One region of the Pseudomonas silensiensis genome, then DNA from elsewhere that is predicted to be linked to it. Evidence: riboswitches for the same ligand, from Rfam matches in the RefSeq annotation. Region 1 holds a riboswitch; the other holds the start of a gene.
What was found. Region 1 has a riboswitch for cobalamin ahead of cobO (cob(I)yrinic acid a,c-diamide adenosyltransferase). Riboswitches for the same ligand answer to the same signal wherever they lie in the genome.
Positions count from the first base shown of each region.

Region 2: another riboswitch for cobalamin. It lies ahead of QF010_RS00390 (CbtB domain-containing protein); the one in region 1 lies ahead of cobO (cob(I)yrinic acid a,c-diamide adenosyltransferase).

Region 1 covers NZ_JBNDJH010000014.1:76,627-92,329, forward strand. Annotated here, with positions in the region: gene QF010_RS20235 (pyridoxal-phosphate dependent enzyme) at 1-135, shown strand, start outside; gene QF010_RS20240 (trans-sulfuration enzyme family protein) at 132-1,310, shown strand; gene QF010_RS20245 (DUF3108 domain-containing protein) at 1,373-2,086, opposite strand; gene purN (phosphoribosylglycinamide formyltransferase) at 2,095-2,745, opposite strand; gene purM (phosphoribosylformylglycinamidine cyclo-ligase) at 2,745-3,803, opposite strand; gene QF010_RS20260 (DUF2066 domain-containing protein) at 4,186-5,244, shown strand; gene QF010_RS20265 (AI-2E family transporter) at 5,283-6,344, shown strand; gene hda (DnaA regulatory inactivator Hda) at 6,587-7,291, shown strand; gene QF010_RS20275 (C40 family peptidase) at 7,506-8,156, shown strand; gene QF010_RS20280 (C40 family peptidase) at 8,322-8,858, shown strand; gene QF010_RS20285 (class I SAM-dependent methyltransferase) at 8,874-9,527, shown strand; gene QF010_RS20290 (PQQ-dependent sugar dehydrogenase) at 9,532-10,845, opposite strand; gene QF010_RS20295 (hypothetical protein) at 10,914-11,498, opposite strand; cobalamin riboswitch at 11,653-11,815, shown strand; gene cobO (cob(I)yrinic acid a,c-diamide adenosyltransferase) at 12,233-12,844, shown strand; gene QF010_RS20305 (cobyrinic acid a,c-diamide synthase CobB) at 12,841-14,136, shown strand; gene bluB (5,6-dimethylbenzimidazole synthase) at 14,133-14,789, shown strand; gene cbiB (adenosylcobinamide-phosphate synthase CbiB) at 14,786-15,694, shown strand; gene cobD (threonine-phosphate decarboxylase CobD) at 15,687-15,703, shown strand, end outside.
Region 2 covers NZ_JBNDJH010000001.1:93,388-109,090, forward strand. Annotated here, with positions in the region: gene QF010_RS00365 (acyltransferase family protein) at 24-1,058, shown strand; gene nfuA (Fe-S biogenesis protein NfuA) at 1,116-1,700, shown strand; gene cobM (precorrin-4 C(11)-methyltransferase) at 1,777-2,523, opposite strand; gene QF010_RS00380 (cobalamin biosynthesis protein) at 2,607-3,020, opposite strand; gene QF010_RS00385 (CbtA family protein) at 3,017-3,724, opposite strand; gene QF010_RS00390 (CbtB domain-containing protein) at 3,736-3,939, opposite strand; cobalamin riboswitch at 4,061-4,289, opposite strand; cobalamin riboswitch at 4,410-4,624, shown strand; gene cobW (cobalamin biosynthesis protein CobW) at 4,725-5,786, shown strand; gene cobN (cobaltochelatase subunit CobN) at 5,790-9,683, shown strand; gene QF010_RS00405 (magnesium chelatase ATPase subunit I) at 9,927-10,925, shown strand; gene QF010_RS00410 (vWA domain-containing protein) at 11,045-11,581, shown strand; gene QF010_RS00415 (phospholipase D-like domain-containing protein) at 11,613-13,259, shown strand; gene QF010_RS00420 (NADH:flavin oxidoreductase/NADH oxidase family protein) at 13,263-14,489, opposite strand; gene QF010_RS00425 (MerR family transcriptional regulator) at 14,567-14,971, shown strand; gene QF010_RS00430 (MFS transporter) at 14,961-15,703, opposite strand, start outside.

The DNA.
Region 1 (15,703 bases):
CCAAGCGCCAGTCTGGCTGAACTACAAGCGGAGCTCGACCGTGGGCTGGTGGCGATCATCGCCGACGCTTCGGGCTTCTACGGCTTGATTACTCGAGTCGACATGCTCATTCACCTACGGAGATCCCTTACATGAGTCAACACGACGAAAACGCTGTGCCACGTGCCTTCGCCACCCGTGTGATCCATGCCGGGCAAACACCCGACCCTACCACCGGGGCGCTGATGCCGCCGATTTACGCCAACTCCACTTATTTGCAGCAGAGCCCCGGAGTGCACAAGGGGTTCGACTACGGGCGCTCGCACAACCCGACGCGCTTTGCGCTGGAGCGTTGCGTTGCGGACCTCGAAGGCGGCACCCGGGCCTTCGCGTTCGCTTCCGGGCTGGCGACGATTTCCACCGTGCTCGAATTGCTCGATGCTGATTCGCACATCGTCTCCGGCAACGACCTGTACGGCGGTACTTTCCGCCTGTTCGACAAGGTGCGCCGGCGCAGCGCCGGGCATCGCTTCAGCTTTGTCGACCTGACTGATTTGTCGGCTTTCGAAGCGGCGCTGCAGGACGACACTCGGATGGTCATGGTCGAGACGCCGAGCAATCCTTTGCTGCGCCTCACCGACCTCGTTGCCATCGCGCGCATCTGCCGCCAGCGAGGCATCATTTGTGTCGCCGACAACACCTTTGCCAGCCCCTGGATACAGCGTCCGCTGGAGATGGGCTTCGACATCGTGTTGCACTCGACCACCAAGTACCTGAACGGGCATTCCGACGTGATCGGCGGCATCGCGGTGGTCGGACAAAACGCAGACCTGGCGGAGCGTCTGGGCTTCCTGCAAAACGCAGTCGGCGCGATCGCCGGGCCGTTCGACGCTTTCCTCACCCTGCGCGGTGTTAAGACCCTGGCGCTGCGCATGGAACGCCACTGCAACAACGCGCTGGATCTGGCGCAATGGCTGGAGCGTCAGCCGCAGGTGGCGCGCGTCTATTATCCGGGCCTGCCGTCGCACCCGCAGCACGACCTGGCGCAGCGGCAGATGCGCGGTTTCGGCGGGATGATTTCCCTCGACCTGGACAGCGACCTGGCCGGTGCCACGCGCTTTCTCGAGAATGTGCGGATCTTTGCCTTGGCCGAGAGCCTTGGCGGGGTGGAAAGTCTGATCGAGCACCCGGCGATCATGACCCACGCCACTATCCCTGCGGAGACTCGTGCGCAACTCGGCATCGGCGATGCGTTGGTACGGTTGTCCGTGGGGGTTGAGGATGTCGAAGACCTGCGCGCCGACCTGGCACAGGCGCTGGCGCGGATCTGAATTTCAGCAGGCAAAAAAAATCCGGAACCCTTATCGGATTCCGGATTTTTGTGTGAGCCGGATCAGCTGCCTTTGACAGCCTTGCCGTTGACCGTACCGTCGAGGAGCATGATGTTGTACTCCTTGCCGTCGGTTTCAACCTGTTGCAGACGAACCAGTAGGTAATCCCAATCCTTGGCGAACCACAGGACAGTGATGCGCTTGCTTTGCGTCGGGTCGCGCACGCGCTCGACCTTGATTGCATCGATCTGGCCAGCCTTGGTGTCGACCTTTTCCGAACCCAGCACGCGGAAATCATAGGTATCGACTTCGCCAGCGTCGACGACCTGATAGCTCATGCTTTTCTTGCCAGCGGCCACGTCGTGCTGCAGGGCGAGCTGATAAGTGGATTTGTCGACCATGCCGCGGTTGAGCGGGATCTTGACCGGGTCACCGCGATCGGTGCCGGTGATCATTTTGTTGGTCCAGTCGAAATCCAGGTCAGCCTTCTTGGCTTTACCCAGGCCGCCACGTTCGAAGTGGTAGGACTGCGGCAGCATGGTGTCCTTGTCCAGCGTCAGGGTGCTTTCTTCGGTCAGGCTGGCGATCATCATCGAGGCCTTGAAGCTGAGCTTCCAGGCGCCGTTGGCTTGTTTCGTCAGGCTGCGTTCAGCGGTACCGCTCATGGGCAACTGCTTCCAGTCAGCGGTGTAGCTGGCGGAGAAAGGTTGAAGTTCTGCAGCCTGCGCAAATGGCAGTGCGAGCAGAGCGCAAGCGAAGAGCAGGGCGCGACGCATAAAATCTCCTAGGTTCGAATCAAGTGGCCGCTGGCCGCGAGTAACTTTCCATCCAGTAAAGCACCTTGCTCGCCGAGTGATAAACGACCTTCGGCAAACCAGCGTACAGCCAGCGGGTAAATCAGGTGTTCCTGGGTATGAACTCGCTGCGCCAGACTCTGCGGCGAATCGTGCAACTCTACCGGTATTACTGCCTGTACGACCAGTGGTCCGCCATCGAGTTCCTCGGTGACGAAGTGCACGGAGCAGCCGTGCTCGGTGTCGCCGGCTTCCAGCGCGCGCTGATGCGTGTGTAACCCTTTGTATTTGGGTAGCAGCGAGGGATGGATATTGAGCAGGCGACCCGCGTAGTGGCGCACGAAGTCAGCGCTGAGAATGCGCATGAACCCGGCCAGTACCACGAGTTTGGGGTTGAACGCGTCGATCAGTTCGATCAGCGCGGCATCGAAGGCCTCGCGGCCTTCGAAAGCCTTGTGATCCAGGGTGCGGGTGTCGATACCAGCGTCCCTGGCGCGTTGCAGGCCGAAGGCGTCGGCGCGGTTGGAAATCACCGCAGCGATGCGGGCCGGGCTGTCGCCCGTCCGCGTGCTGTCGATCAAGGCCTGCAAGTTACTGCCGGTGCCGGACAACAGCACCACCACATCACAGGTCTGGGACATCAATGAGCCTTGAGGTTCTTCAGTTCAACCTGAGCCGCGCCTTCGGCAGCGGTGGAGATCTGACCGATGACCCAAGGCTGCTCGCCGGCTTCGCGCAGGACGTTCAGGGCGGTTTCAACGTGCTCTTGAGCAACGCAGATGACCATGCCCACGCCGCAGTTCAGTACGCGGTGCATTTCGTTTTCGTCGACGTTGCCTTTCTCTTGCAGCCAGTCGAACACGGCAGGACGGGTCCAGCTCGCAACGTCAACCACGGCTTGTGCGCCATTTGGCAGAACGCGCGGGATGTTGTCCAGCAGGCCACCACCGGTGATGTGGGCCATGGCTTTGACGGCGCCGGTTTCCTTGATCAGCTTGAGCAGCGGCTTCACGTAGATACGGGTCGGGGCCATCAGCAGGTCGGTCAGCGGTTTGCCGTCGAGCTGGATGTTTTCGATGTCGGCACCGGACACTTCGATGATCTTGCGGATCAGCGAGTAGCCGTTGGAGTGCGGGCCGGAAGACGGCAGGGCGAGCAGGGCATCGCCGGCAGCGACTTTGGAACCGTCGATGATTTCGGATTTTTCCACGACGCCGACGCAGAAGCCGGCCAGGTCGTAGTCTTCGCCTTCGTACATGCCAGGCATTTCAGCGGTCTCGCCGCCAACCAGGGAGCAGCCGGACAATTCACAGCCAGCGCCAATGCCGGTCACGACCTGGGTCGCGGTTTCGACGTTGAGTTTGCCGGTGGCATAGTAGTCGAGGAAGAACAGCGGCTCGGCGCCGCAGACCACCAGGTCGTTCACGCACATGGCAACCAGGTCGATGCCGATGCTGTCGTGCTTGTTCAGGTTCAGTGCCAGGCGCAGCTTGGTGCCGACGCCGTCGGTGCCGGAAACCAGCACGGGCTGTTTGTAGCCGGCCGGGATTTCGCAGAGGGCGCCAAAACCGCCCAGGCCGCCCATGACTTCCGGGCGCGCAGTGCGCTTGGCGACGCTCTTGATGCGTTCGACCAATGCTTCACCGGCGTCGATGTCTACACCGGCGTCCTTGTAGCTCAGGGAGGGTTGCTTGCTCATGATCCAGGCCTTTAGGGGGGATTCAGGGGTAACGACCGAGTCCAGTGGGACCACCGAAAATGACGAAGGCGATTGCCATCCGCGAATTTCAGGGTGCCCGGCTGTTGCCGGTCTGCGAAGGCGCGCGATTTTATCAGGCTTGAGGGGCAGCGGCCATCCTCAGGCCGACGGCAGGGGCATATCCGCTTAAAAAAACCTTCATTGCCCGTGCTGGTCGCCTCCTTCATGGCTGTATAAGGTATCGCTATTAACCGTCTATCGTTATGACAGTGCAAAAACTTACCAGGGTCAGGTGAATGTTTTGCTTGGGGGCGTGGTCACAGCCTTGCTCAATCCGGTTCACGCGGCCTGTTCCAGCCGCTCTTGTCGTCAGGAATCCTCCATGCGTTTTTTTTCCAGATTTTTGTTTGCAGGCTGTTTGTCATTGGTCAGCCTGGCGAGTCATGCCGAAACCGTCAAAAACCTGTATCAGGTGCGTCAGCCTGTCAGTGGTCAAACCCCGGAAGTGCGCGATCAAGCGACCCAGCAAGCGCTGGATACGTTGGTGTTGCGTCTGACCGGTGATCCCAAGGCTGCGCAAAACCCGGGGTTGGCGGCACTGCGCAAGGACCCGCAGCAAATCATCAGTCAGTACGGCTTTGATGCTGGCCCGCCGGAAGTGCTGAAGGTCGATTTCGATCCGGCCACCACGGAGCAGGCGTTGCGCCGTGCCGGACTGTCGTTGTGGGGGGCGAACCGGCCTTCGATCCTTGGCTGGTGGCTGAACGATTCCACCGAGGGTTCGAGCCTGGTCGGCGATGGCCAGGCCAGTGCTGCACCGTTGCGTCGAGCAGCGCAACACCGTGGTTTGCCGCTGCGCCTGCCGCTGGCCGATCTGAGTGAGCAGATTGTCGCCACTGCACCGAATCTGGAAGGTACGGATGCGGCGCCACTGCGCGGGGTATCGGAGCGTTACAACGCTGACGCCTTGCTCGCGGTGCATGCCCGTGAAGAGGGCGGACAGTGGCAGGCCAAGTGGCATTTGTGGCTCGGCGACAAGAAGGAGGCGGGCAGCGTGCAGGGCGCGGATCAGGCCGCGGTGGCCGATGCGGTGATGCTGGCAGTCAGTGAGCGCCTGGCGCCTCGCTTTGTCGTCAAGCCGGGTGCTTCGGGCGAACAATTGCTCGAAGTGCAGGGCATGAACCTGGAGCACTACGCGGCGCTTGGGCGTTTGCTGGAGCCGTTTGGTGCGCGTCTGCAAAGTGTCGACGGCGACCGGATTCTCTACCGCGTCAATGGCAGTGCCGAACAGTTGAAGGCGCAATTGGCGCTGGCCAGGTTGCAGGAAGTTCCGGCCGGTGAAGCGCCGGCGCCCGTCGCACCGGCTCAGCCGGCCGAGGGTTCGGCACCGGTAGTAGCGCCGACTCCGGCACATGTGCCGCAGCTGCGATTCCGTTGGTAAGGTTTTCTTTCTTTATATAGATGCATAGGGAGTTGTACATGGCCGATACGCGGCGTTGGTTTTGGTTGGGTGGGGTGATCCTACTCTGCGCGTTTATCTGGCTGTTGCATCCGATCCTGACGCCATTTCTGGTGGCGCTGCTGTTGGCTTATCTGTTCGATCCATTGGTGGATCGGCTGGAGAAGGCCGGTCTGTCTCGGACCTGGGGCGTGGTGGCAGTGTTTGCGCTGTTCACCCTGATCTTCACGACCTTGCTGCTGGTGTTGGTGCCGATGCTCGCCAAGCAGCTGTTTCGCTTGTACGAATTGGCGCCGCAGATGCTCGACTGGTTGCAGCACACCGCACTGCCGTGGGCGCAATCGAAATTCGGGCTCTCGGATAACTTCTGGAAGTTCGACAAGCTCAAGGCAGCAATCAGCGAGCACATGGGCCAGACCACTGACATTGTCGGGATCGTACTGAGTCAGGCGACGGCGTCCGGGCTGGCGCTGATCGGTTGGTTGGCGAATCTGGTGCTGATCCCGGTGGTGGTCTTCTATTTGCTGCGGGACTGGGACCTGATGATGGCCAAGATCCGCGGCCTGCTGCCCCGTGACCGCGAAGAGCGCGCCGTGATCCTGGCGGGTGAATGCCATGAAGTGCTGGGTGCATTCGTGCGCGGACAGTTGCTGGTGATGGTGGCGTTGGGTGTGATCTACGCGGCGGGCCTGATGTTGGTAGGGCTGGAGCTGGGGCTGTTGATCGGTTTGATTGCCGGTCTGGCGGCGATTGTTCCGTACATGGGATTTGTCATCGGGATCGGCGCGGCCTTGATTGCCGGTCTGTTCCAGTTCGGTGGCGATCTGTATCCCATGATCGGAATCGTCGTGGTGTTCATGGTGGGGCAGGCGCTGGAAGGCATGGTGCTGACGCCATTGTTGGTGGGGGACAAGATCGGTCTACACCCGGTAGCGGTGATCTTCGCGATTCTGGCGGGGGGCGAGCTGTTCGGATTTACCGGCGTGTTGCTGGCGCTGCCGGTGGCGGCGGTTATTATGGTGCTGGTGCGCCATGTGCATGATTTGTATAAAGATTCGGATATGTACAGCGGTGCCGACTAGCCTGAGCGCTAAGATCTGTTGAGGGTTGGTAACGGGCAGCCTGGTTCCATGCCAGGTTGGCCCGAATCCCTCGTGCGGCTGTCACATGCGCCGCCAAAGAAACTGCCATAAAACCAGTGTGTTAACGCAAACCTTTGATTTTGCTTGTGGTCTGTCGCATTGTGCGACCCGCCTCACGGGTATAAACTTCGCAAACTTTACACAGAGGCCACTAACGGTTCCTTTGGAACTGTTCAGTCAGCATGAAACCGATTCAGCTGCCCCTAGGTGTGCGTCTGCGTGATGACGCTACCTTTATCAATTACTATCCAGGCGCCAATGCCGCTGCACTCGGCTATGTCGAGCGGCTATGCGAAGCCGACGCCGGGTGGACCGAAAGCCTGATTTATCTCTGGGGCAAGGACGGGGTAGGGCGTACGCACTTGTTGCAGGCGGCCTGCCTGCGCTTCGAGCAACTGGGGGAGCCAGCGGTGTATTTGCCGTTGGCCGAACTGCTTGATCGCGGCATCGCCATTCTCGACAACCTCGAACAGTACGAGCTGGTCTGCCTGGATGATTTGCAGGCGGTGGCCGGTCGGGCGGATTGGGAAGAGGCGCTGTTCCATCTGTTCAACCGTCTGCGTGACAGCGGTCGACGCCTGCTGATTGCCGCGTCTACATCACCTCGTGAACTGCCGGTGAAGCTGGCGGACCTCAAATCCCGTCTGACATTGGCACTGATCTTTCAGATGCGTCCGCTCTCCGACGAAGACAAATTGCGTGCCTTGCAACTGCGCGCATCTCGTCGCGGTCTGCACCTGACCGATGAAGTCGGGCATTTTATTTTGACCCGCGGTACGCGCAGCATGAGTGCACTTTTCGAGCTGCTTGAGCGTCTCGATCAGGCCTCCCTTCAAGCTCAGCGCAAGCTGACGATCCCCTTCCTGAAAGAAACCCTGGGCTGGTAAAACCAAGGCCTGTAGCGGGTTTTGGCATATTTCAGGCGCCAGAAAAACCGCTTTCCTACAGGGTTGCAGGCTGCGCGAGTGTCTAAAACGGGCTTAAGCGCTTAGATGTAAACGCGAAACCAAGAAGTCACATAAAGTTCGATTGAATTTGCAAATGAGGATGATAGTAGGCATAGTCTCGGCTTCTTTAGAACTATCAGCCACGGTCGTGCCCATGCTAAATCGCTTTGCACCCCTCGTGCCCCTCGCACTCGTCACCCTGTTGTTCGGTTGCGCTGCCCACTCTCCAGTGTCCCAGCAAGAGCAACAACAGCAGGCTAAAAATTCTGCTACCGCCCAATCTTCCGTTCTTTACCAGCAAGCGCTGGAACAGGAAGAAGCGGCCACCGAAAAAGAACTGGCAGACTTCGCCGGCGGCAAGTCGTACCAGCTTCCGGTTCTGGCCGACAGCATCCTCGAACGCGGCATGTCCCTGATCGGTACCCGTTACCGTTTCGGCGGCACCTCCGAAGCTGGCTTTGATTGCAGCGGCTTCATCGGTTACCTGTTTCGGGAAGAAGCCGGCCTGAACCTGCCACGCTCCACCCGCGAAATGATCAACGTCGACGCTCCGCTGGTTTCTCGCGGCAAACTGGAGCCGGGCGACTTGCTGTTTTTCGCCACCAATGGCCGTCGCGGTCGCGTCAGTCACGCCGGGATCTACCTGGGTGACAACCAGTTCATCCATTCCAGCAGCCGCCGCAGTGGTGGTGTCCGGATCGATAGCCTGGGCGACAGCTACTGGAGCAAAACCTTCATCGAAGCCAAGCGTGCACTCGCGATGGCACCGGCTGCGACCCCTACGATCGTCACGGCTCGCAAGTAAGCGGACTATTTGTAAGGTGAACTTAAAGTCTTACTTGAAGTTTGCCGCGTAGCAGCTAGAATCCTGATCTATTATTGATGGCAAACCGCCTGCGTCCTGCGCAGGCGGTTTTCTTTTCTGCGCCCCCTGCAGAAAAAGCCGCAGCCAGATCAGGATGCTCTGCATATGTCGATGTCGGCCCGCCTCGCAATCATGTTTTTCGCAGCGCTGCTCAGCGCCTGCGCCAGCCGTACACCGCCCCCTGCGCCGGTGGTTCGCGCGCCCATTGTTTTCAGTTCCTCCCAACCATTCTCCCCTGAGGCAGAAGACGTATTGTTCCGCGCGCTCGGCCTGGTGGGCACGCCGTATCGCTGGGGTGGCAACACGCCGGATTCGGGTTTCGATTGCAGCGGGCTGATTGGCTATGTCTACCGTGACGTCGCCGGCATTTCCCTGCCGCGTACCACGCGCGAGATGATCAGCATGCAGGCGGCCAGTGTGGGCAAGGAAGGTCTGCAAACCGGCGACCTGATCTTCTTCGCCACCAATGGCGGTTCTCAGGTCAGTCACGCCGGGATCTACGTCGGCGAAGGTCGCTTCGTCCATGCGCCCGCCACCGGCGGCACGGTGAAGCTCGACAGCTTGTCCAAAGCTTACTGGCAGAAAGCCTATCTGAGCGCCAAGCGCGTCTTGCAACCTGAGCACTTGGCACGCAATCCCTAAATGGCAGAGGTTGTCATGACCGCTCGCACACTCAATCTCGACGATTCCCTGTATCAATACCTGCTCGACGTTTCCCTGCGCGAAACGCCGTTGCTCAAGCGTTTGCGTGACGAAACCCAGGCGCTGCCCATGGCTCGCTGGCAAGTGGCGCCCGAGCAAGGTCAGTTCCTCGCGCTATTGGTGAAACTCACCGGCGCCAAGCGTCTGCTGGAAGTGGGCACCTTTACCGGTTACAGCGCGTTGTGCATGGCGGCTGCATTGCCGGATGACGGTTCGCTGATCTGCTGTGACATTCCCGGTGACTACAACGCCACTGCGCAGCGTTACTGGCAGGAAGCGGGGCTTGCCGAGCGGATCGATCTGCGTCTGGCGCCCGCGCTGGAAACCCTGGCCCAGTTGGATCAAGGAGAGCCATTCGACCTGATCTTCATCGATGCCGACAAGGCCAACTACCCACGCTATCTGGAGCACGCATTGCGTCTGCTGCGCGTCGGCGGTCTGGCGGTGTTTGATAACACGCTGTGGAGTGGCCGGGTGCTTGAGGACAATCCCGAGAGCGAAGACACCCGAGCCATCCAGGCACTCAATCGCGCCTTGAAGGATGACTCGCGTGTGGACCTGTCGTTGTTGCCGTTGGGCGATGGATTGACCCTGTGCCGCAAACGCTAGGCGCTTACTTGGCCGCCGACACGCGCCACACCTTGTTGCCCACATCATCCGCCACCAACAAATCACCCTGCTGATCAATCACCACGCCCACCGGCCGGCCCATGGCTTTTTCCTCGCTGTTGAGGAAACCGGTGAGCACATCAATCGGCTGCCCGATCGGTTTCCCTGCGCTGAACGGTACAAAAATCACTTTGTAGCCACTGTGCGGTTTACGGTTCCAAGAGCCGTGCTGGCCGATGAAAGCGCCTTCCTTGAACTGCGCCGGCAGTCTGTTGCCTTCAGCAAACGTCAGGCCCAACGATGCGGTATGCGGCCCGACCGCGTAGTCCGGCGCAATGGCCTTGGCCACCAGCTCAGGGTTTTGCGGCTCGACGCGGATGTCGACGTGCTGACCGTAATAACTGTAAGGCCAGCCGTAGAACCCGCCGTCCTTCACTGAAGTGATGTAGTCCGGCACCAGATCGCTGCCGATTTCGTCGCGCTCGTTGACCGCCGTCCACAATGCGCCGCTGCGAGGTTCCCAGGCCAGGCCGTTTGGATTGCGAATCCCGGAGGCGAAGATCCGATGGTTGCCGGTAGCGCGATCCACTTCCCAGATCGCCGCTCGACCTTCTTCTTTGTCCATGCCGTTTTCGGCCACGTTGCTGTTGGAGCCCACGGTGACGTACAGCTTGCTGCCGTCCTTGCTGGCGATAACGTTTTTGGTCCAGTGGTGATTCAGCGTACCGCCCGGCAAGTCGATCACCTTCATCGGCTGTGACTTGATCGCCGTCTCGCCGTTTTCATAGTGGAAGCGCAGCAAGCGGTCCGTGTCGGCGACGTACAGGTCGTTGCCGACCAGGGTCATGCCGAAGGGCGAGTTGAGGTTTTCCAGGAACACCGTGCGGGTTTCGGCGATGCCGTCGTGGTCCTTGTCCCGCAGCAGCGTGATGCGGTTCGGGCTCGTTACTTTGGCGCCGGCACGGCCCATGACTTTGCCCATGACCCAGCCACGAACGCCTTTGCCGTCTTCGGGTTTGGGTGGTGCGTTGGTTTCGGCCACCAGCACGTCGCCGTTGGGTAACACATAGAGCCAGCGCGGGTGATCGAGACCTTCGGCAAAAGCCGCGACCTGAGTCCCTGTCGCGGCGATGGGTTTCGTGCCGTCCGGCCAGCCGATCGCCGGGGCGATGTTCACCGTCGGGATCAGGGTTTTGTTCGGTTCTGGCAGCTTGGGTGACGGGCCGATGCCGTCGGAGACTTGCAGCCTGGCGGTTTCACCACAGGCTGCAAGCCCTCCGGCGAGCACGATGACGAGAGCGAGCTGGGGCTTGCGCATGCTGACCTTCCCTATGAATGCATTGACCTAATCAATAGAGAAGCGCAGGTGATCGATGGTTCAACTGGTCAGCCGCGTGCTTCCTTGAACAGCACGGCAATGCCGGGGTGATAGTTGCCGGCTTCGTTGCGCAATTTGCGATAGGCATAAGGGAAGTACCAGGCCACCGCGCAGGTGTGTTCCTTTTGCAGGTCGTCGACCATGTCCTGGAGTTCTTCCGGGGTGGCGCTTTGTTGGGCTTTTTGCGGCGCGACAAACAGGCAGCCGAGTTTCAGGTCGCTGGCGTAGCTGATGCGCTTGGCGTCGCTGGTGATGTCCTGCAATGCTTGAGTCAGGTTCAGGCTGTTGACGCGTGGCCAGCGCTGGGTCGCTTGCACGTAAGCGCGTTCTTCGCTGGCCGCGATAAACAGATCGGCGCGGCCATTGCGTTCGCCTTCTTCGGTCTGTTTACGGGTCGGTGTTTGTTGCAGCGTCACCATTTCCGCCATCCACGCCGCGACGGAAAGCAGGCCCAGGTTGGCCTTTTCGTCGAACCAGTAAGGCGTGTCGTTATCGCCGCGCACGGCGTTGTAGCGGTCGATACAGTCAAACCAGCGTTCCAGCACCGGGCGCAGGAATTCCAGCTTCGGATTGCTGATGATCATGCCTTGCATGTGGCTCACCCTTGTTATTGTGTTGTGAGATTGTGGCTCTTTGATATCACTGCTGAGAGTGTGGCACAAGATTGGCGTCAGATAATTGATCGACGGCAGTTATTCGCTCGCAGGCTGCCCGTCTTCAATTGACGCTCCATCCCCAACCCTCTAACCTTCGCGGCTTGTTTCAGGTGCTCTGTGACCTTGGTCGACAGAGTGAAACAGGGAAGCCGGTGAGTGACGCTCTTCAAGCGACGAAGAGCCATGATCCCGGCGCTGCCCCCGCAACGGTAAATGAGTGAAGGCTGCGCGAGGGCCTGTCATCAGCTTTTTCCTATACCGCGTTGAGGTCTGAAAGCGGACCAGGCAAGGCGCAGTCCGCTGGCAATGGTTGTTCCCTTGCCAAGGACTGCAACGCAGTCTGGTCCGCTTTCAGACACAACCCGAAGGGCCGGGCCTGCTGTGGCGCAGGGCGGCGTTGCTCGGAGCTTGTTTGGAACGACCAAACCACGCTCCTCGCGCCTTGCCCTGCGCCACAGCAGACCCGGCGCGGTATAGGAAAAAGCTGATGACAGGCCCTAGCCACTGTGTCGATATCGACATGGGAAGGCGCGCAGTCGGGCCCAGTGCCGCTCATGAGCCCGGAGACCGGCCTGATCCATCCAGCGGCATCACGGTGGGCGATGCCAGGCTTCTTGCCGTCTATTCTTGTGCCTGCCCGCCGTTATCCAGCCTCAACGGAGAGCTCCCCCATGACTGATACCCCCGATCGTGACGAACGCCATCTGGCGCGCATGCAGCGCAAAAAAGCCGTGATCGACGAACGCATCGCCAACTCCCCGAATGAATGCGGCCTGCTGCTGGTGCTGACCGGCAACGGCAAAGGCAAAAGCAGCTCGGCCTTCGGCATGCTCGCCCGGTCCATGGGCCACGGCATGCAATGTGGCGTGGTGCAGTTCATCAAGGGGCGCAGCAGCACGGGCGAAGAACTGTTCTTCCGGCGCTTCCCGGAGCAGGTGCGTTTTCATGTGATGGGCGAGGGCTTCACCTGGGAAACCCAGGATCGCCAGCGCGACATCGCGGCCGCTGAAGCTGCGTGGGCGGTGTCGTGCGAATTGCTGCGTGATCCGTCGATCGGCCTGGTGGTGCTGGATGAATTGAACATTGCGCTCAAGCACGGTTATCTGGATCTCGATCAAGTGCTCAGCGACTTGCAGGCCCGTCCGCCGATGCAGCACGTGGTGGTGACCGGTCGCGGCGCCAAGCCGGAGATGATCGAACTGGCCGACACCGTCACCGAAATGGGCGTGATCAAGCACGCGTTCCAGGCCGGGATCAAAGCGCAAAAAGGCGTCGAGCTGTGAATCAACCACGTCATTGCCCGGCGGTACTGATTGCCGCGCCGGCCTCCGGTCAGGGCAAGACCACCGTCACCGCCGCGCTGGCCCGTTTGCATCGCAATCAGGGGCGCAAGGTTCGCGTGTTCAAGTGCGGCCCGGACTTCCTCGACCCGATGATTCTCGAGCGCGCCAGCGGTGCACCGGTTTATCAATTGGACATGTGGATGGTCGGCGAGCAGGAAAGTCGTCGACTGTTGTGGGAGGCCGCTGGCGAAGCCGACCTGATCCTCATCGAAGGCGTCATGGGCCTGTTCGACGGCACGCCGTCCAGTGCTGATCTGGCGCGACATTTCGGTGTGCCGGTGCTCGGAGTGATCGACGGCACTGCCATGGCCCAGACTTTTGGCGCACTGGCCCTGGGGTTGGCGCGCTATCAGCCGGACTTGCCGTTTGCCGGTGTGCTGGCCAACCGCGTCGGCACTCTACGTCACGCGCAATTACTGGAAGGCAGTCTCACTGAAGGTTTGCGCTGGTACGGCGCCTTGTCCCGGGAAACCGGGATCGAATTGCCGAGTCGACACCTCGGGCTGGTTCAGGCCAGTGAGTTGAACGATATCGATCTGCGCCTCGATGCAGCGGCTGACGCACTGGCCAGCAGTTGCGAGGTCGCGCTGCCACCGGCGGTGGAATTCGCCGCGCCAGATGTGATCGCTGCCGAGCCTTTGCTGGCCGGTGTGCGAATTGCCGTGGCCCGTGACGAAGCGTTTGCCTTCACCTACGGCGCCAGCCTGGATTTGCTGCGGGCCATGGGCGCTGAGTTGTCGTTTTTCTCGCCGATCCGTGACACGCAATTGCCGCAGGCAGACAGTCTTTATCTGCCGGGTGGTTATCCTGAATTGCATCATATGGCGCTGTCACAGAACACTACGATGCTGGCCGCAATCCGCGCTCACCATGCAGCGGGGAAACCGTTGTTGGCCGAGTGTGGCGGCATGCTGTATCTGCTCGATTCGTTGACCGATGTCGAGGGCACTCGCGCTGAACTGGTCGGCTTGCTGGCCGGCGATGCGGTGATGCAAAAGCGTCTGGCCGCGCTGGCGTTGCAGGCGGTCGAGTTACCGGAAGGTTCGTTGCGCGGACACACCTATCACCATTCTCTGACCAGCACCGAACTTGAGCCCATCGCTCGTGGCCTGAGCCCGAACGGTGGGCGAGGGGCGGAGGCGGTTTATCGTGAAGGGCGGATGACCGCGTCCTACGTGCACTTTTATTTCCCTTCCAATCCCCAAGCGATGGCGGCGTTGTTCAAGCCATGAACCCAGATGATCTAGCGTTCAGCGAAGCTGAGCGCGCGGCGGTCTACCGAGCCATCGGCGAACGCCGCGACATGCGTCATTTCAGCGGCGGCACCGTCGAGCCCGAGTTACTGCGACGCCTGCTCGAAGCCGCGCATCAGGCGCCGAGTGTCGGCCTGATGCAGCCTTGGCGGTTCATCCGCATCAGTGATCGAGCCCTGCGCGGCAAGATCCAGTCACTGGTGGAAGAAGAGCGCATCCGCACCGCCGAAGCCCTCGGCGAGCGCACCGACGAATTCATGAAGCTGAAAGTCGAAGGCATCAACGACTGCGCCGAAGTGCTGGTCGCGGCGCTGATGGACGATCGCGAGCGTCACATCTTCGGCCGTCGCACCTTGCCGGAAATGGACATGGCCTCGTTGTCCTGCGCGATCCAGAACCTCTGGCTGGCCTCCCGCGCTGAAGGGCTCGGCATGGGCTGGGTCTCGCTGTTCGAACCGCAAGCGCTGGCGGACCTGTTGGGTTTGCCGGCCGGAGCCAAGCCCTTGGCCGTTCTTTGCCTCGGCCCGGTCAAGGAATTCTATCCGGCACCGATGCTGGTACTCGAAGGCTGGGCGCAGGCGCGTCCGCTCAGTGAATTGCTGTATGAAAATTATTGGGGAGTGAGTCAATGAGTGTGGCGTTATTGAGTGTCGCTGCGGTTGCGCTGGATGCGCTGCTGGGTGAACCCAAACGCTGGCATCCGCTGGTGGCGTTCGGCCGTTTTGCCGACCGTATCGAGCAACGTTTCAATGGCGGTGGCCGCGGCTGGCGCAGTCATGGCGTCACTGCCTGGGTGATTGCGGTGTTGCCGCTGACCCTGCTGGCCACGGCGTTTTCCTGGGCGCCCTATGTCGGCTGGATCGTCGAGATTCTCGTGCTCTATTGCGCCCTCGGCATGCGCAGCCTCGGTGAACACGTCGAGCCGGTGGCCAAGGCACTGCGCAGCGATGATCTGGACGAGGCGCGCAAACGTGTCAGTTATCTGGTCAGCCGCCAGACCAGCGAACTGGATAAAACCGAAGTCGCCCGCGCCGCCACAGAATCCGTATTGGAGAACGGCAGCGACGCAGTATTTGCCGCGTTGTTCTGGTTTGCTGTCGCCGGTGCGCCCGGTGTGGTGCTCTACCGTTTGAGCAATACGCTGGATGCGATGTGGGGTTACCGCAACGAACGTTTCGAGCGTTTCGGCTGGGCGGCGGCAAAGATCGACGACGTCCTCAACTACATTCCTGCACGCTTGGTGGCATTGACCTACGCGCTGCTGGGCAAAACCCGACTGGCGCTGAAATGCTGGCGTACCCAAGGTCCGACCTGGGACAGCCCGAATGCCGGCCCAGTGATGGCGGCCGGTGCCGGCGCGCTCGGTGTCGAGTTGGGCGGAGCGGCGATTTATCACGGTGAGCTGCATCAGCGTCCACAACTGGGCGAAGGCGTGCCGGCGGACGCTGACTCCATCGACCGTGGCTGGCAATTGGTCCAGCGCGGGGTATGGTTATGGTTGCTGATCCTCTGCGTGGGGGCTGAATTCTATGCTTGAACACGGTGG
Region 2 (15,703 bases), on a different contig from region 1:
CTCCGGGATCGGGAGGGCCGTCGATGTTGATTTCAGTACAGGCACTGCGCGCGCTCGCGGCCTGGACGGTGGTCTGCCACCATTTCATGCAGATATTTTTCGACTTCCAGGCCCGTGGGCCGGTAGGACAAATGTTCATCGACAAGGGGGCGGTGGGGGTCGACATCTTCTTCGTCATCAGTGGGCTGGTGATTTTCCTGTCCACCGAGGGCAAATCACTGCCGCCGGGGCGCTTTCTGCTGTATCGGCTGTTCCGCATCGTTCCGGCGTACTGGCTGTATACGGTGTTGATGGCGCTGTTGGTGGTATTCGCTCAACCGATTCTGCCGGATCAGACCGTCGACTGGTCGCATTTCCTGCTATCGCTGTTGTTCATTCCCACGGAAAACCCTGGCGGCTACGGGATTTATCCGACGCTCAACGTCGGCTGGACCCTCAACTACGAAATGCTCTTCTATGTGCTGTTTGCCTGGGCGCTGCTGTTCCGCATGCAGGTTCGGCTGCTGATCGTCGCGGCGCTGCTGTTTGCGGTGTGTCAGGCCTGGACCGGCTACGGCTGGATCAGCGAGTTCTACCGCTCGGACATTGTTTATGAATTCTTGCTGGGGATGGCCATCGGCATGATTTACCGTCGCGGCTGGATCAAGCCCGGGTTCTGGCTCCCGTTGCTGGGCATTGGCGGCGCGTTGCTGGCGATTTATCACCTGGCGCCGCAGCCACGGTTGCTGGCCTGGGGCCTGCCGAGCGCGGTGCTGGTGATGGCGTGCATGGCGCTGGAGCGCTATTTCGAGCATGGCCGGGTGCTCAAACTGCTGGGCGACTGCTCCTACTCGGTGTACCTGATGCACGTGTTGGTGCTGTCCGCCGGTGGTTTTGTCGCACAGCGTTATGGCATCAATCCCTACGTGATGTTCGCCGTTTGCGTCGCGACAATCGGTCTGGGCTCGTGGGCAAGTTACGAATGGGTGGAAAAATGCAGCTATCGGTGGCTTAAAGGCCGAATCGACGGCGAATTGGCTGTCGAGGCAGTTCCGGCTCTTTCCCGACAAAAATACTAGGACTTTGTACGGCGCGATGATTGGCGTAAACTGCGCCCAAGCCTGCGAGGAGTTTCCATGACCGCTATTACCATTACCGACGCCGCCCACGATTATCTGGCTGATCTGCTCTCCAAGCAGAACACCCCAGGCATCGGCATCCGCGTCTTTATCACCCAGCCTGGCACCCAGTACGCCGAAACCTGCATTGCTTATTGCAAGCCGGGCGAAGAAAAACCTGAAGACACGGCGCTGGGGCTCAAAAGCTTCACCGCTTACATCGACTCGTTCAGCGAAGCCTTCCTGGACGATGCGGTAGTCGATTACGCCACCGATCGTATGGGCGGCCAGCTCACCATCAAGGCGCCAAACGCCAAAGTGCCGATGGTCAACGCCGACAGCCCGATCAACGAGCGTATCAACTATTACCTGCAAACCGAGATCAACCCGGGGCTGGCCAGCCACGGCGGTCAGGTCAGCCTGATCGATGTGGTCGATGACGGCATCGCCGTGCTGAAGTTCGGCGGCGGTTGCCAGGGCTGCGGCCAGGCAGACGTCACCTTGCGCGAAGGCATCGAGCGCACCTTGCTCGAGCGCATTCCCGAGCTCAAGGGCGTTCGTGACGTCACCGACCACACGCAGAAAGAAAACGCCTACTACTAAGGTGTTCGCTGCAGAAACGAAAAAACGGCACCCGTGAGTGCCGTTTTTTTATGGGCAATAATAAGCTGTGAGTGCTTCAGGGTCTGTAGAGATGCGCATGCCCGGCACGGTACAGCGACGACTCACTAAAGTGATCACTGCCCAACACCCGGCCCACCAAAATCAACGCCGTGCGCCGAAACCCCTTGGCTTCAACCTTCGCGGCAATGTCTTCCAGCGTCCCCACCACCCAATCCTGATCCGGCCAGGTCGCCCGGTGAATCACCGCGATCGGGCAGTCCGCGCCGTAATGCGGCAGCAACTCGGCCAGGATTTTCTCCAGATGATTGACCCCCAGATGGATCGCCATGGTCGCCCCGTGCTGCGCCAGGCTGCCGAGCTCTTCGCCGGCGGGCATCGCAGTCTTGTCGGCGTAGCGGGTCAGGATCACGCTTTGCGACACGTCCGGTAACGTCAATTCCGCACCCAGAAGCGCGGCGCAGGCCGCCGTGGCCGTGACGCCGGGAATGATTTCAAACGGGATGTCGAGTTCGCGCAGGTAGCGGATCTGCTCGCCAATCGCACCGTAAAGACTCGGGTCGCCGGAGTGCACCCGGGCCACGTCCTGGCCCTTGGCATGGGCGGATTTGATCAGCTCGATGATCTGTTCCAGGTGCAGTTCGGCGCTGTTGACCACCTGCTCGGCGCGATGGCCATCCAGCACGGCGGTGGGCACCAGGGAGCCGGCATAGATGATCACCGGGCAGCTGCGAATCAGCCGTTGGCCTTTGACCGTGATCAGTTCCGGGTCGCCGGGACCTGCGCCAATGAAGTAGACGGTCATCGTCGGTTCCTGTGAGAAAAAGAGGCTGGGCAAGGCTTCAGATGAAGATTGCTCATGATCGAAGGCGGGGATTATCGAGGATTTCAGGCGGCGCCGGCCAATGCCAAGGTGGCCTGGGCATATTTTTGTCGTGGAATCAGCAACTTTGCCGGTGCCTGGGCCAGCTGTTCGGCCAGGGCCAGGGCGGCACTTTCCGCGACGCCGTAGCAGCCGGTGCGTTCGAACGCGATGTCCGAGCGGTGGCTGAGTTGCGGTTGATAGCCGGCCAGTTGTTCGCTGCTGAAGTACATCAGTGGGAGTGCGAGTTGTTCGGCCAGTTCGATCAAGCCAGGTTCTTCGCGCTTCAGGTCGATGCTGGCCAGGGCCTTGATCTGGTGAAGTCCGATTTTATGAGCCTGTAACGCCTGATCGAGCAGCGCCCGCAGCGTGCTGACGGGGCAGCCGCGCTGGCAGCCCAGGCCGACCACTAACGTCGGCGCTGTGCTGATCTCAGTCATGCGTGGTATTGACCATCGCTTTTGCGGCGGAACAACCAGGCACTGATCAGGCCCAGGGCCAGCCAGAATGCCACGTTGGTCAGCTGCGAAGCGATTTTGAACTGAGCTTCCAGGGCTTCCGGTGCCATCATCGAGTGGACTTCCGGTTGTGGTGCGCCGATCACATGAGGAACAGCCAGAATGGCCACGCCGAGCACTTTCATCAGCCAGTGACGGCTGAACACGATCAATGCGATGCCGACCGCGGTGGAGGCTGCCGTGCCGATCCACCAGATCTGCCGTTGCGCCAAATCAGCCGCGGCAGTGCCCGGCAGCTCGGGCGGCAGACCAAGGGTCGGTGCCAGCACGAACGTGGCGTAACCGGCCAGGCCCCAAAGCAGGCCTTGGGAGGTTTTGGTCGGTGCGCGCAAGGTGTAAAGACCGGCCAGCATCAGGGCGAAACCGACCGCTACCACCAGGTTGCCGCCGGTGGTGGACAGCACGCGCTGCCAACCGTCTTCCGGTTCCCAGGCTTCGGCATCGTGAGTGTGAGCGGCGACAGCACCTGCGGCGTGTTCGTGAACTTCAACAGCAGCCGGCTCGGATTTTTCGTAAGTCTCGGCCTGCAGAATCAGCGGAGCCACCCAGAAGCTTTGCAGCAGGGTCAGCAACAGGGCGGCCAGAAGCCCGGTGAACCCTGCGGTTTGCGCAATACGCTTGATCATGTCATCAGGTCTCAATGGCACGGGAATGCAGAGCTGTGGCGGGTATCGTGAGCGGCGTTGTGCACTGCTTCGATGTGCGAGAAACCGGCGAAATACACAAGGCACGCACCCAGGATCGACGCGCATGCGGCGGCGGTCAGGCGTTGAGTCAGGGTAATGGTGGTGCTGGCGGTGCTCTTATCGGTGTTGCTGCCGGTACTGCTGATGATCGACATGGCGCTTCCCTCTGGTCTGTCAGCGGGTGATATAGAGCGCATGGAAGACCCCTGCGAGTCGGGCACGCAGAGGTTCAAACAGCGCCCGCCCACCGCGGGTTTGTTGTTCAGTGATCGTAATGCTCACTTTGTGTTGCGGGCCGGTCTCCGGGCTCACGAGGGGCACTGGCTTTCGCCTTGACCTGCAAGCATCACCTTCCCATGCCGAACTGCTGGCACAGTGGATCTGACGCTTCGCTCGCTTACCGTTGCGGGGGCAGCACCGGACTGACATGACTTTAGAGTAAAGCACATGATTCACCGGTTTCCCGTTTCACCCTGTGAAGGGCACCCGTAACAAGGCGTGTAGGAGAGCATGGGCGGGGGTTGGGCGTCAATTGGCAAGGGTTCTCAACTCGGTACCCAGGTGGATACCTGTGGTGAGGGGATCGCAATCAACTTGCGGACATTGACCCGCCCCGACACGATGCGTAGCCTTGCGCTTTCGAGGTTCTTCGGCGTCTGCCGAAGCTAAGAAGGGAACGCGGTCGATGCCGCGGCTGCCCCCGCAACTGTGAACGGTGATGTTCGCTGCCACGCCACTGCAAACCCTGTGCAACGGGTTCGCGGGAAGGCGCAGCGAATGCCAGGCCCACAAGCCCGGCAAACCGTCAGCCAGGAGACCTGCCTCGACACAGATTCTCACTACAACCGGGCGGGGTGATCCGGTGGCGAACTCTTCCGCGCGCGCATCCGTCGCAGCGATTGTCGTCCCGTATGCCCGCCACCTTGCCAAAGGGCATCCGATGAAAACACTGGCCAAACTCCCCGTCACCATCGTTACCGGCTTCCTCGGCTCGGGCAAAACCACCTTGCTGCGGCACATGCTCGACAACGCTCAGGGCCGTCGTATTGCGGTGATCGTCAACGAGTTCGGCGAGCTGGGCATCGACGGCGAGATCCTCAAGCAGTGCTCCATCGGCTGCACTGAAGAAGAAGCCAACGGCCGCGTCTACGAATTGGCCAACGGCTGCCTGTGCTGCACCGTTCAGGAAGAATTCTTCCCGGTGATGCGCGAATTGGTCGCCCGTCGCGGTGACCTCGACCACATCCTCATCGAAACCTCGGGCCTGGCCCTGCCAAAACCGCTGGTACAAGCCTTCCAGTGGCCGGAAATCCGCAGCGCCTGCACCGTTGACGCGGTCATCACCGTGGTCGACAGCCCGGCGGTCGCCGCTGGCACCTTCGCGGCGTTCCCGGACCAGGTCGATGCCCAGCGCAAACTCGACCCGAACCTGGACCACGAATCGCCGCTGCACGAGCTGTTCGCCGATCAACTGGCCAGCGCCGACCTGGTGATCCTCAACAAGGCCGACCTGATCAGCCCTGAAGACCTGGCCCGTGTACGCCTGGAAGTCGCTGAAGAACTGCCGCCTGCAGTAAAAGTCATCGAAGCCAGCAGCGGTCGCGTGCCACTGGACGTACTGATCGGCCTCGGCGCCGGCTCCGAAGAACACATCGACAGCCGTCACAGCCATCATGATCATCACCATGAAGGTGAAGACGATCACGACCACGACGCGTTCGACTCCATCTCCATCGAACTGCCTCAAGCCGACGAAAGCCTGCTGCTGGACGCGCTGACCCAATTGGTGGTCCAGCACGGCATTCTGCGCGTGAAAGGCTTCGCGGCGATCCCGAACAAGCCGATGCGCCTGCTGATCCAGGGCGTGGGCACCCGTTTCGACAAGCACTTCGACCGTCAGTGGGGCGCCGCTGAAGCGCGCACCACGCGTCTGGTGTTGATCGGCCAGGAACTGGACGCCGCGCTGCTCGAATCGCAATTGCGCGCTGCGCTCAGCGTTTAAGCCATGCACCTGCTCAGGACCCAGCCCGGCGGTTTCGTGTCGGATGACAACATTGCCGACCTTGGACAAACCCCCGCCGAGCTGGTGATCCTGTGCAGCGGCGACTCCAGCCTCGCGCTGCTCGCCGAAGCCGCGCAGCAGTTGCCCGACGATTACCCGAGTGTGCGCCTGGCCAACCCGATGCAGGTGCAGAACCACGCGTCGGTCGACCTGTATGTCGACGAAGTGCTGCGCCACGCCAAGGTGATTCTGATTTCGCTGCACGGCGGCATCGCCTATTGGCGTTACGGCGTGGAGCAACTGGTGCAACTGTCGGAGCGCGGCGTGCAGCTGATTCTGGTGCCCGGCGATGACCGCCCGGACCCGGAACTCAGCGACCTAAGCACGGTGGGCGCGGAAGACCGCGACCGCCTCTGGCAGTTTCTGCGTCAGGGCGGCATGAGCAATGCCCTGGATTTTTTCCGCTGCCTCGCCAATCGTTGGCTGGATCGCGATTACGCCTGGGCCGAGCCGCAAACCCTGCCGCGCACGGCGATTTACCACCCGCACAAAAGCCCCGCTGAACTGAAGGATTGGCAAGCCGATTGGCAAGCCGATCAACCGGTCGCGGCGGTGCTGTTCTACCGCTCGCATTTGCAGGCGGCGAACACCGGTTTCATCGATGTTTTCTGCCAGCGTTTGCAGGCGGCAGGGTTGAACCCGTTGCCAATTGCCCTGGCCAGTTTGAAAGAGCCCGGCTGCCTGACGGTGGTCGAGGACCTGTTGGACGAAGTCGAGGCGGGGGTGATTCTCAACACCACCGGTTTCGCGCAATCCAGCCCTGAAGCGCCGCATTTGCGACCGTTTCGCCGCAACATTCCGGTGATCCAGGCGATCTGCGCTCAGGACAACGAACCCGGTTGGCGCGCCAGCGAACAAGGCCTCGGTCCGCGTGATCTGGCGATGCACATTGCGCTGCCGGAACTGGACGGGCGGATCATCAGCCGACCGATCAGCTTCAAAGACCTGGCCTGGCGCAGCGAGCGCAGCCAATCCGATGTGGTCTGCTATCGACCACAACCGGAACGCATGGATTTTGTCGCCGAACTGGCGCGGCGCTGGATTGATCTGGCGCGAGTGCCCAATGCTGAAAAACGCATCGCCTTGATCCTCGCCAATTATCCGACCCGCGACGGTCGCATCGGCAATGGTGTCGGCCTCGACACTCCGGCCGCGGCGCTGAACATCCTGCGTGCGCTGCATAAAGAAGGTTATCCGCTGCCCGCCGAATTGCCCGACACGGGCACCGCGTTGATCCAGCAATTGCTCGGCGGCGTCAGCAATGACCTCGACACCCTCGACCAGCGTCCGTGTCAGCAAAGTCTGTCGATGGACGACTACCTGCTGATGTTCAACGCCTTGCCCGAGTCCAATCGCCAAGCCGTGCTGGAACGTTGGGGCGCGCCGCAAAGCGATCCGATGTGCCGTGGCGGGCGAATGATGATCGCCGGGCTGCGTTTTGGCCTGACCTTCGTCGGCATTCAACCGGCGCGGGGTTATCAGGTGGACCCGAGTGCGGTGTATCACGACCCGGACCTGGTGCCGCCTCACGGTTATCTGGCGTTCTATTTCTGGTTGCGCAACACCTACGGCGCCCACGGCGTGATCCACGTCGGCAAGCACGGCAACCTCGAATGGCTGCCGGGCAAAGGCGTCGGGCTGTCCGAGCATTGCTGGCCGGATGCGCTGCTCGGTCCGCTGCCGAACATCTATCCCTTTATCGTCAACGATCCGGGCGAGGGCGCCCAGGCCAAGCGCCGTACGCAGGCGGTGATCATCGATCACCTGATGCCGCCGCTGACCCGCGCTGAAACGTACGGCCCGTTACGCAACCTCGAATTACTTGCCGACGAGTATTACGAAGCGCAATTGCTCGATCCGCGCCGTGCCCGGGAATTGCAGCGCGACATCCTGCAATTGGTGCGCGAGACGCACATCGACCGCGAACTGCAACTGGACGAAAAACTCGACAGCGATGCCGATGCGGCGATCTGGCTGCCGCGTCTGGACACCTATTTGTGCGACTTGAAAGAGTCGCAGATTCGCGACGGCCTGCATGTGTTTGGCGAGTCACCGACCGGGCGATTGCGCATCGATACCTTGTTGGCGTTGTTGCGCATTCCGCGTGGCGATGGGCGTGGTGCGCAATCGAGTCTGCTGCGGGCCTTGGCCAAGGCGTTCACGTTGGGCTTCGATCCGCTGGATTGTGCGCTGGCCGAACCTTGGACCGGACCGCAGCCGATGGAACTGCAATCCCTCAGTGATGAAGTCTGGCGCACGGCGGGCGATACCCGCGAGCGTCTGGAGCTGTTCGCCGCGCAACTCATCACGCAAACCCTGAATACCAACGCCGAACCCTTTGGAAACGAGCCTTTGTGGCGAGGGAGCTTGCTCCCGTTGGTTCGCGAAGCGGACCCAAAAGATGGGACTGCTGCGCAGTCCAGCGGGAGCAAGCTCCCTCGCCACAAAGGCCTGCTCCCACAGGAGGCGAGTTGGGATGAGGTCAGCGCCATCATCGACAGCCTGCGCGAAGTCGTCGCGCCTAGGCTGGACGCCTGCGGCCCGGCGGAAATGCGCGGTCTGCTCGACGCCCTGAACGGCCGCTTCGTGCCGGCCGGCCCCAGCGGTGCGCCGAGTCGCGGTCGGCTCGATGTGCTGCCGACCGGGCGCAACTTCTATTCGGTGGACGTGCGTAACCTGCCGACCACCACCGCGTGGCGCATCGGTTTCCAGTCGGCCAACCTGATTCTTGAACGACACCTGCAAGACCATGGCGATCACCTGCGTCAGCTCGGTCTGTCGGTGTGGGGCACCGCGACCATGCGCACCGGTGGCGACGACATCGCCCAGGCCATGGCGTTGATGGGCGTGCGCCCGGTCTGGGCGACGGGCAGTCAGCGGGTCGACGACTTCGAAATTCTGCCGCTGAGTCTGCTGGACCGTCCGCGCGTGGACGTGACGTTGCGCGTCTCCGGATTCTTCCGCGATGCCTTTGCCAATCTGATCCGCCTGTTCGACGCCGCCGTGCAAGCGGTCGCCGCCCTCGACGAACCGGACGACCTCAACCCCTTGGCCGCCAAGGTGCGTGCCGAGCGCGAAGCGTTGATGCAATCGGGGCTGGATGAAGACGCGGCGAAGCGTCAGGCCGGTTGGCGCATCTTTGGCGCCAAGCCCGGTGCTTACGGTGCGGGCGTGCAGGGCGCCATCGATGGTCGTCTGTGGCAGAGTCGCGACGACCTGGCCGAGGTTTATCTGAACTGGGGTGGCTACGCTTACGGCGGCTCTGACGAAGGCACCGCGGCGCGAGAACAGTTCGCTCAGCGCCTGAGCCAGGTGCAAGCCGTGCTGCAAAACCAGGACAACCGTGAACACGACTTGCTCGATTCCAACGACTATTACCAATTCCAGGGCGGCATGCTCGCGGCCGTGGAGAGCCTCAGTGGTGAAGCGGCGGCCAGTTACCATGGCGACCACAGCCAGCCGGACTTGCCGAAGATCCGCACGTTGAAGGAAGAGCTGAACCGGGTGATTCGCTCCCGGGCAGCCAATCCGAAGTGGATCGACGGCGTGAAGCGCCACGGCTATAAGGGCGCGTTTGAACTGGCGGCGACGGTCGATAACCTGTTTGCTTTCGACGCTACAACGCAGCTGATCGACGATCACCAGTATGCGTTGCTGGCAGATGCGTACTTGCTGGATCCGGCGACCCGGGACTTTGTCCGCGAACATAATCCGCATGCGTTGCGCGACATGACTGAGCGAATGCTGGAGGCGCAGCAGCGGGGGATGTGGAAGGAGCCGGGTGAGTATCGAGAGGCGCTGGAGAATTTGTTGTTGGATATTGAGGAGGAGGGGTAGTGGTTGTTTCGGTATTTTTTACGGCCTGAAATCCACCCCTCACCCCAACCCTCTCCCCAGAGGGGAGAGGGGGCTGATCTACATCGTTTCCAAAACTTGAGTTCAACCTGAAGGCCCAGGTCGCAGAATTTCGTTTAAACAACCCGATCAGTCCCCTCGCCCCTCTGGGGAGAGGGTTAGGGTGAGGGGGCGATCCCCCTGACACCCCACCACCAAATCAACGACCACGGACCCAGACAAACCATGACCGACACCCCCCATTTCCCGCTTTCCGCCGTGGTCGGCGCCGACGATCTCAAGCTCGCCCTCTACCTGACCGCCATCGACCCGAAAATTGGCGGCGTGCTGATCGAAGGCCCGCGCGGCATGGCCAAATCGACCCTGGCCCGAGGCCTGGCGGATCTACTGGCCAGCGGCCAATTCGTCACCTTGCCGCTCGGCGCCACCGAAGAACGGCTGGTGGGCACCCTCGACCTGGACGCCGCCCTGAGCGAGGGTCGCGCACAGTTTTCCCCCGGTGTACTGGCCAAGGCTGACGGCGGCGTGCTCTACGTGGATGAGGTCAATTTATTGCCCGATCACCTGGTGGACCTGCTGCTGGATGTGGCCGCCAGCGGCACCAACCTGATCGAACGCGACGGCATTTCCCATCGGCATTCGGCGAAGTTCGTGCTGATCGGCACCATGAACCCGGAAGAGGGTGAGCTGCGTCCGCAATTGCTCGACCGCTTTGGCCTGAACGTCGCCCTCAGTGGCCATACAGCACCGACTGAGCGCGGCCAGATCATCCGCCGACGGCTGGATTTTGACAGCGATCCCCACAGCTTCTGCGCCGAATGGGAAAGCCAACAGCAGTCTCTGCGCGAACGTTGCCAGAAGGCGCGCAGCGCGCTGGCAAGCATCCCGCTCGACGATCATGCACTGGCGCAGATTACCGAGCGCTGCTTTGCCGCCGGTGTCGATGGCTTGCGGGCCGACCTGGTCTGGTTGCGCGCGGCGCGTGCCCACGCGGCGTGGCGTGGGGCGAGCAGCATCGCCGAGGAAGATATCGACGCCGTCGCCGAATTTGCCTTGCGCCATCGTCGCCGCGAGCAGTCGCCTCCGACACGGCAACAAAGCCAGCCGCCTTCCACCCAGCATTCCACCCCAAGCGAAGGCCAGGGCCAATGGGGGGAAATGCCCGCTCAGGCGCTCCCGGTCGGCGTACGACGTGACGTGCCGAGCTGGCCAAAAAAGCCCTAGGCATTCGCCCTCGATCTGACGCGGGGGCGAATGCCAGACCCCGCGCCGGACGACTGGACAATGGCAAGCAGGGTAAGCGTCACGCGGCGCGCAGCGGCTCGATCAACTGGCCGGGCACATTGCTGAACGGCCGCCCGCGTCAACGCGACGATGTCTTGTTTCACCTGCGCACCCGTTCGCCCCACGAACTGTGGTTGGTGATCGTCGACGCCTCGGCTTCGACTCGTCGCCATCAGGCGTTGAGCGATGCCAAGGGCTTGCTCGCGCAACTGTTCGACGATGCCTATCGCCAACGTGCGCGTCTGGCGTTGCTGACTGCCAGTGGTCATGTGCCGAAGTGGCAGGTGCAAGGGTTGAAAGCCTCCGCGGGTTTGCGCAACTGGCTTGATGGGCTGGGAGCTGGCGGTGGTACGCCGTTACTGGCGGCGCTGGGTGAGGCAGGGCGCTGGCTGGCGGCACGACAAAAACGTTTTCCGGCGGAACATCAGCGCTTGTTGCTGGTGACCGATGGCCGATTGAAGGACTGGTCGATGTTGCCGGCGCTTGATTGTCCGGGGCTGCTGATCGACATCGAACGTGGGCCGATTCGGCTTGGACGGTCTAAAATCCTGGCTGCCGACTTGCAGGCCGAGTACCGGCATATCGATGACATGTAGAGGTCGCAGCAGTCTTTCACAGGAGTGAACCATGCGCGTTCTAGCCGCCAACCATCAGGATGATTTTCGCGTCAAGGCCTACGCCGGTACCAATGGCGTGCTGTTGGCCATGGACCTGGCCGAACCCCGCCGCAAAGGCCTCTTGGGTTTCGCCATCGAAAAACAGCAAGGTCCCAAGCCTTGGCTATTCCTGTTCAACAGCCTGACCTTCCCCGGCAAGGTGCATACCTTTCCCCAGTTTCACGCGACCCCCAGCGATATCGCACCGTTGCAGAAATTTCGCTGGGCCGATTACGCGGTCAATCCGGGGATGACGATCCATTACCGAATCCACCTGGCCTACGGCAGCGTTGATGCGCCGCAACTGGGTGAATTCCTGGAAGTGACGGTCACCTCCGACAATGGTCAGCCGAATCACCAAAGCGTGATCTTCAATCGCGCAGTGGCTGCCAGCCAGGCGTTCCAGCGCAAGTTTCCCGAGCTCGACGCGCTGATCAGCGCCAACAAGAACCTGCCCATCGAAGCCTGGCCGGATGCCCCGCGGCAATGGCTGGAAAACGGTTTGCTCGGGCGTTTGCTGGGGTTTATCGAGCGTGCGGTGGATGGCCAGTGGGCGCTGGACATTGCCATCTACGAGTATGAATTGCAGGCCATCGTCGATGCGGTCAATGCCGCGTTCGAGCGTGGGGTCAACATTCGAGTCCTGTATCACGCTCAACCGGGTGATGAAGACACCACCCTGAACGAAACCAGCCTGGAAAAAATCCCGGCAGAGAACAAGCGCGGGCGGGTCACCCACAATATCTTCCACAACAAATTCATGGTGCTGAGCCGGCTCGACGCGGCGGGGCAGCATCAACCCGAAGCGGTGCTGTGCGGCAGCACCAATTTCACGCCCAACGGCGTTTACCGCCAGGCCAACGTGGTGCATGTGCTGGACGACACACGCGTCAGCGCCAGCTATCTGCACACCTTCGAGCAGGTCTGGGCAAACCCGGCGGATGTCGGCGCCAGCCGAAACTGGATCACCCAAAACAACCCGATGGATCCGCTGCAACCGACGTTCGCCGGGTTCTCTCCACGCTCGGGCGGAGGGGATCTGGATGAGTTTGTCGAAATCATCAACGCCGCGAAAAAGGACGTGCTGTTCGTCACTGCGTTCGCCTTGCCCGACGACATCCTGAACGGTTTGCTCGGCCAGCCCCACGACGACATCTTGCGTTACGGCCTGCAAAACACCGCCAGTCGTATCACCGGTTTCCACGCCGACCGCACCGCCGAATTCGCCGCCACCGCGCTGCTCAACACCGGGCTGGAAGGGTGGCTGCGAGAGAACATGAAGGGTCAGAAGGGCAACCTGCTGGTGCACACCAAAGCCGTCGTGACGGATTTCACCAGCGATGCGCCGACGATCATCAGCGGCAGCCATAACCTCAGTGCCGCGGCCAGCAATGGCAATGACGAGAACTACCTGATCATTCGCGGAGATACCGATCTGGCAGACCGTTATGGTCTGGAGCTGCTGCGGTTCTACGAGCATTACCGCTTTCGCTACTTCGCCAAAAAACTCGCGCTCAAGCAGGTCCAGCCGTTGGCGGCGGATGACAGCTGGACCGATGATTACTATCGCGCAGGGGATTTGCGTCAGCTATCCAGATTGCGCTTCTCGGGGCGATAAGCACTATGACCTGTTCATCGCCTGCCGGTACTGGCGAGTCCGCCGGGCGATGTACACGCGGTCGAGAATCAACGCCCATAACGCCGAAACGTCAGGACGGGTCTTGCGCCCACGGCTCAGGCGATTGAGCTGGAACTTCACGACGGCCATGCTCGCCAGTGCTGCCAGGGGTTTGCGCTTCCAGAGAATCGGCGGCAGTTGCGGGTGACTGTTCTGGCCTTCGCGCCAGCGTTTGACCAGTTGAGGTTCAATCGCCAGCGCCGTGCCGATGCCGGCCATGGCGATGCCACTGTCGAGCACCTGTTCGACGATCGCCAGGCGTCGAATCCCACCCGTCACCATCACCGGCATCTTCGCCACACTGGCCAGCTCACCGGCCATCTCCAGAAAATACGCTTCACGCGCCAGGGTCCTGCCATCCCGGGCCTCGCCTTGCATGGCGGGGGCTTCGTAGCTGCCGCCGGAGAGTTCCAGCAGATCGATCGGTTGATCGTTGAGCCACTGGATGACTTGCCGAGCATCGTCGGCATCGAAACCGCCGCGCTGGAAATCCGCCGAGTTGAGCTTCACCGCCACGCAAAATTGCGGCGACACGACCTTGCGCACGGCGCTGACCACGGCCAACAACAAGCGCGCGCGATTTTCCAGGGAACCGCCCCAGCGGTCGGTTCGGCGATTGGTCAAGGGCGAGAGGAACTGGCTGAGCAGATAACCGTGTGCGGCATGAATCTGCACCCCGGTGAAGCCGGCTTTTTCCGCCAGGGCAGCGCTGGTGGCGAAGCGTTGGATGACGTCTTCGATGCCGCGCTCGCTCATGGGTTTGGGTTCGGCAAACATCTTCGAGAACCCACCCAGGTCCAGCGCCACCGCCGAAGGCGCCAACGCTTGCTGGCCGAGGTTGGCCATGGTCTGGCGGCCAGGATGATTGAGCTGCATCCAGAACTGCGCGCCACCGGCCCGGCCAATCGTTGCCCACTGGCGAAAACGTTCAAGGTGCCGTTCATCCTCCAGCACCACACCACCGGGGCCGGTCATGGCGCGGCGGTCGATCATCACGTTACCGGTCAGCAACAGGCCGGTTTCGCCTTCGGCCCACGCCTGATACAGACGGAACAAGGCCTCAGCGGGTGCCTGCTCGGCATCGGCGAGGTTCTCTTCCATCGCGGCTTTGGCGATGCGGTTGCCGATGGTCTGGCCGTTGGGCAAATTCAACGCTTGGAAGGGCGACATACTTGACTCCTCATCAGTGATGAGTAGAGGCTAAGCTTAAAGTTAACTTTAATGTCAAGCAGGTAAATGAGGCCGTGATGAAGATTGGTGAATTGGCGCAGTTAAGCGGGTTGAACGCGTCGCGCATTCGGTTTTACGAGGCTCAGGGTTTGATTCGGCAGGTGGAGCGCCGGGCCAACGGTTACCGGCATTATCCCGACCAAGCGTTGCAAACCCTGAAGATCATCCTTTGCGCCCAGCAGGCCGGGTTCAGCCTGGAAGAGTTGAAGCAGTTGTTGCCGGACAGCGCGACCGGTGAGTTCAAGCAAGACGAATTGCTGGCGGGTCTCACGCGCAAAGTCGAACAGATCGAAGAGATGCAGCTGCACCTGGCGCAGAGCAAGGCGCAGCTGTTGGAGGTGATCGACAACATTCAGTCGCGACCCGAGGGCATGGGTTGCGAAGCGAATGCCCAGCGGGTATTGGCGAAGTTCAAGCCTTAGCACCGAGGGCCGCAGTCGACGGGGCAGGGATCGGATTGCGCATCAGCGTGCCCACCACCAGCGCACCCAGCAATGCCAGCAGGCCTGCAACCCAAAGCAGCAGGCTGAAACCACCGACGAAGGCTTGCCGGGCCAACGGCTCGACCACCGTGCGCGCGGTTTCCGGCAACAGGCCCATCGCCGCCGTCATGTCGCCGGCCACCACCCGTGAAGCAATGCTCTGTGTTTGATCGAGCCATTGCGTGCCATGTTCCGACAGACTGGTGCGCAACAACAGCTCGGTATGACTGGACAGCAACGCACCGAACACGCCGATGGCCAGCACGATGGCGCTGAAGCGCATGGTGGTGCTCATGCCTGAGGCCATGCCAGTGCGCTCCCGTGGCACGCAGGCCATGATGTTCTTTTGCGTATCGCCGTTTAGCAGCCCGGCACCGGCGCCCGTCACGGCAATCGCCAGGGCGAAGGGCAGGTAACCGCCGCTGCTGACTGCCCAGGCACTGAGCAGGTTGCCGCTGCCGACCAGGGTCAAACCGGCAGCCATCAATGTGGCAGGGGCAAATCGACTCGCCAGACGTACGCCGATGCGCGGGCAAATCAGCATGGTCAGGGCAAACGGCAACATCCCCAGCCCTGAAGCGATGGCCGAGAAACCCAGGCCGTTTTGCAGGTAGAACGGCAGCAGGGTCATCATCACCTGAGCGCAACCGGCGTAGGCAAACATGCCCAATA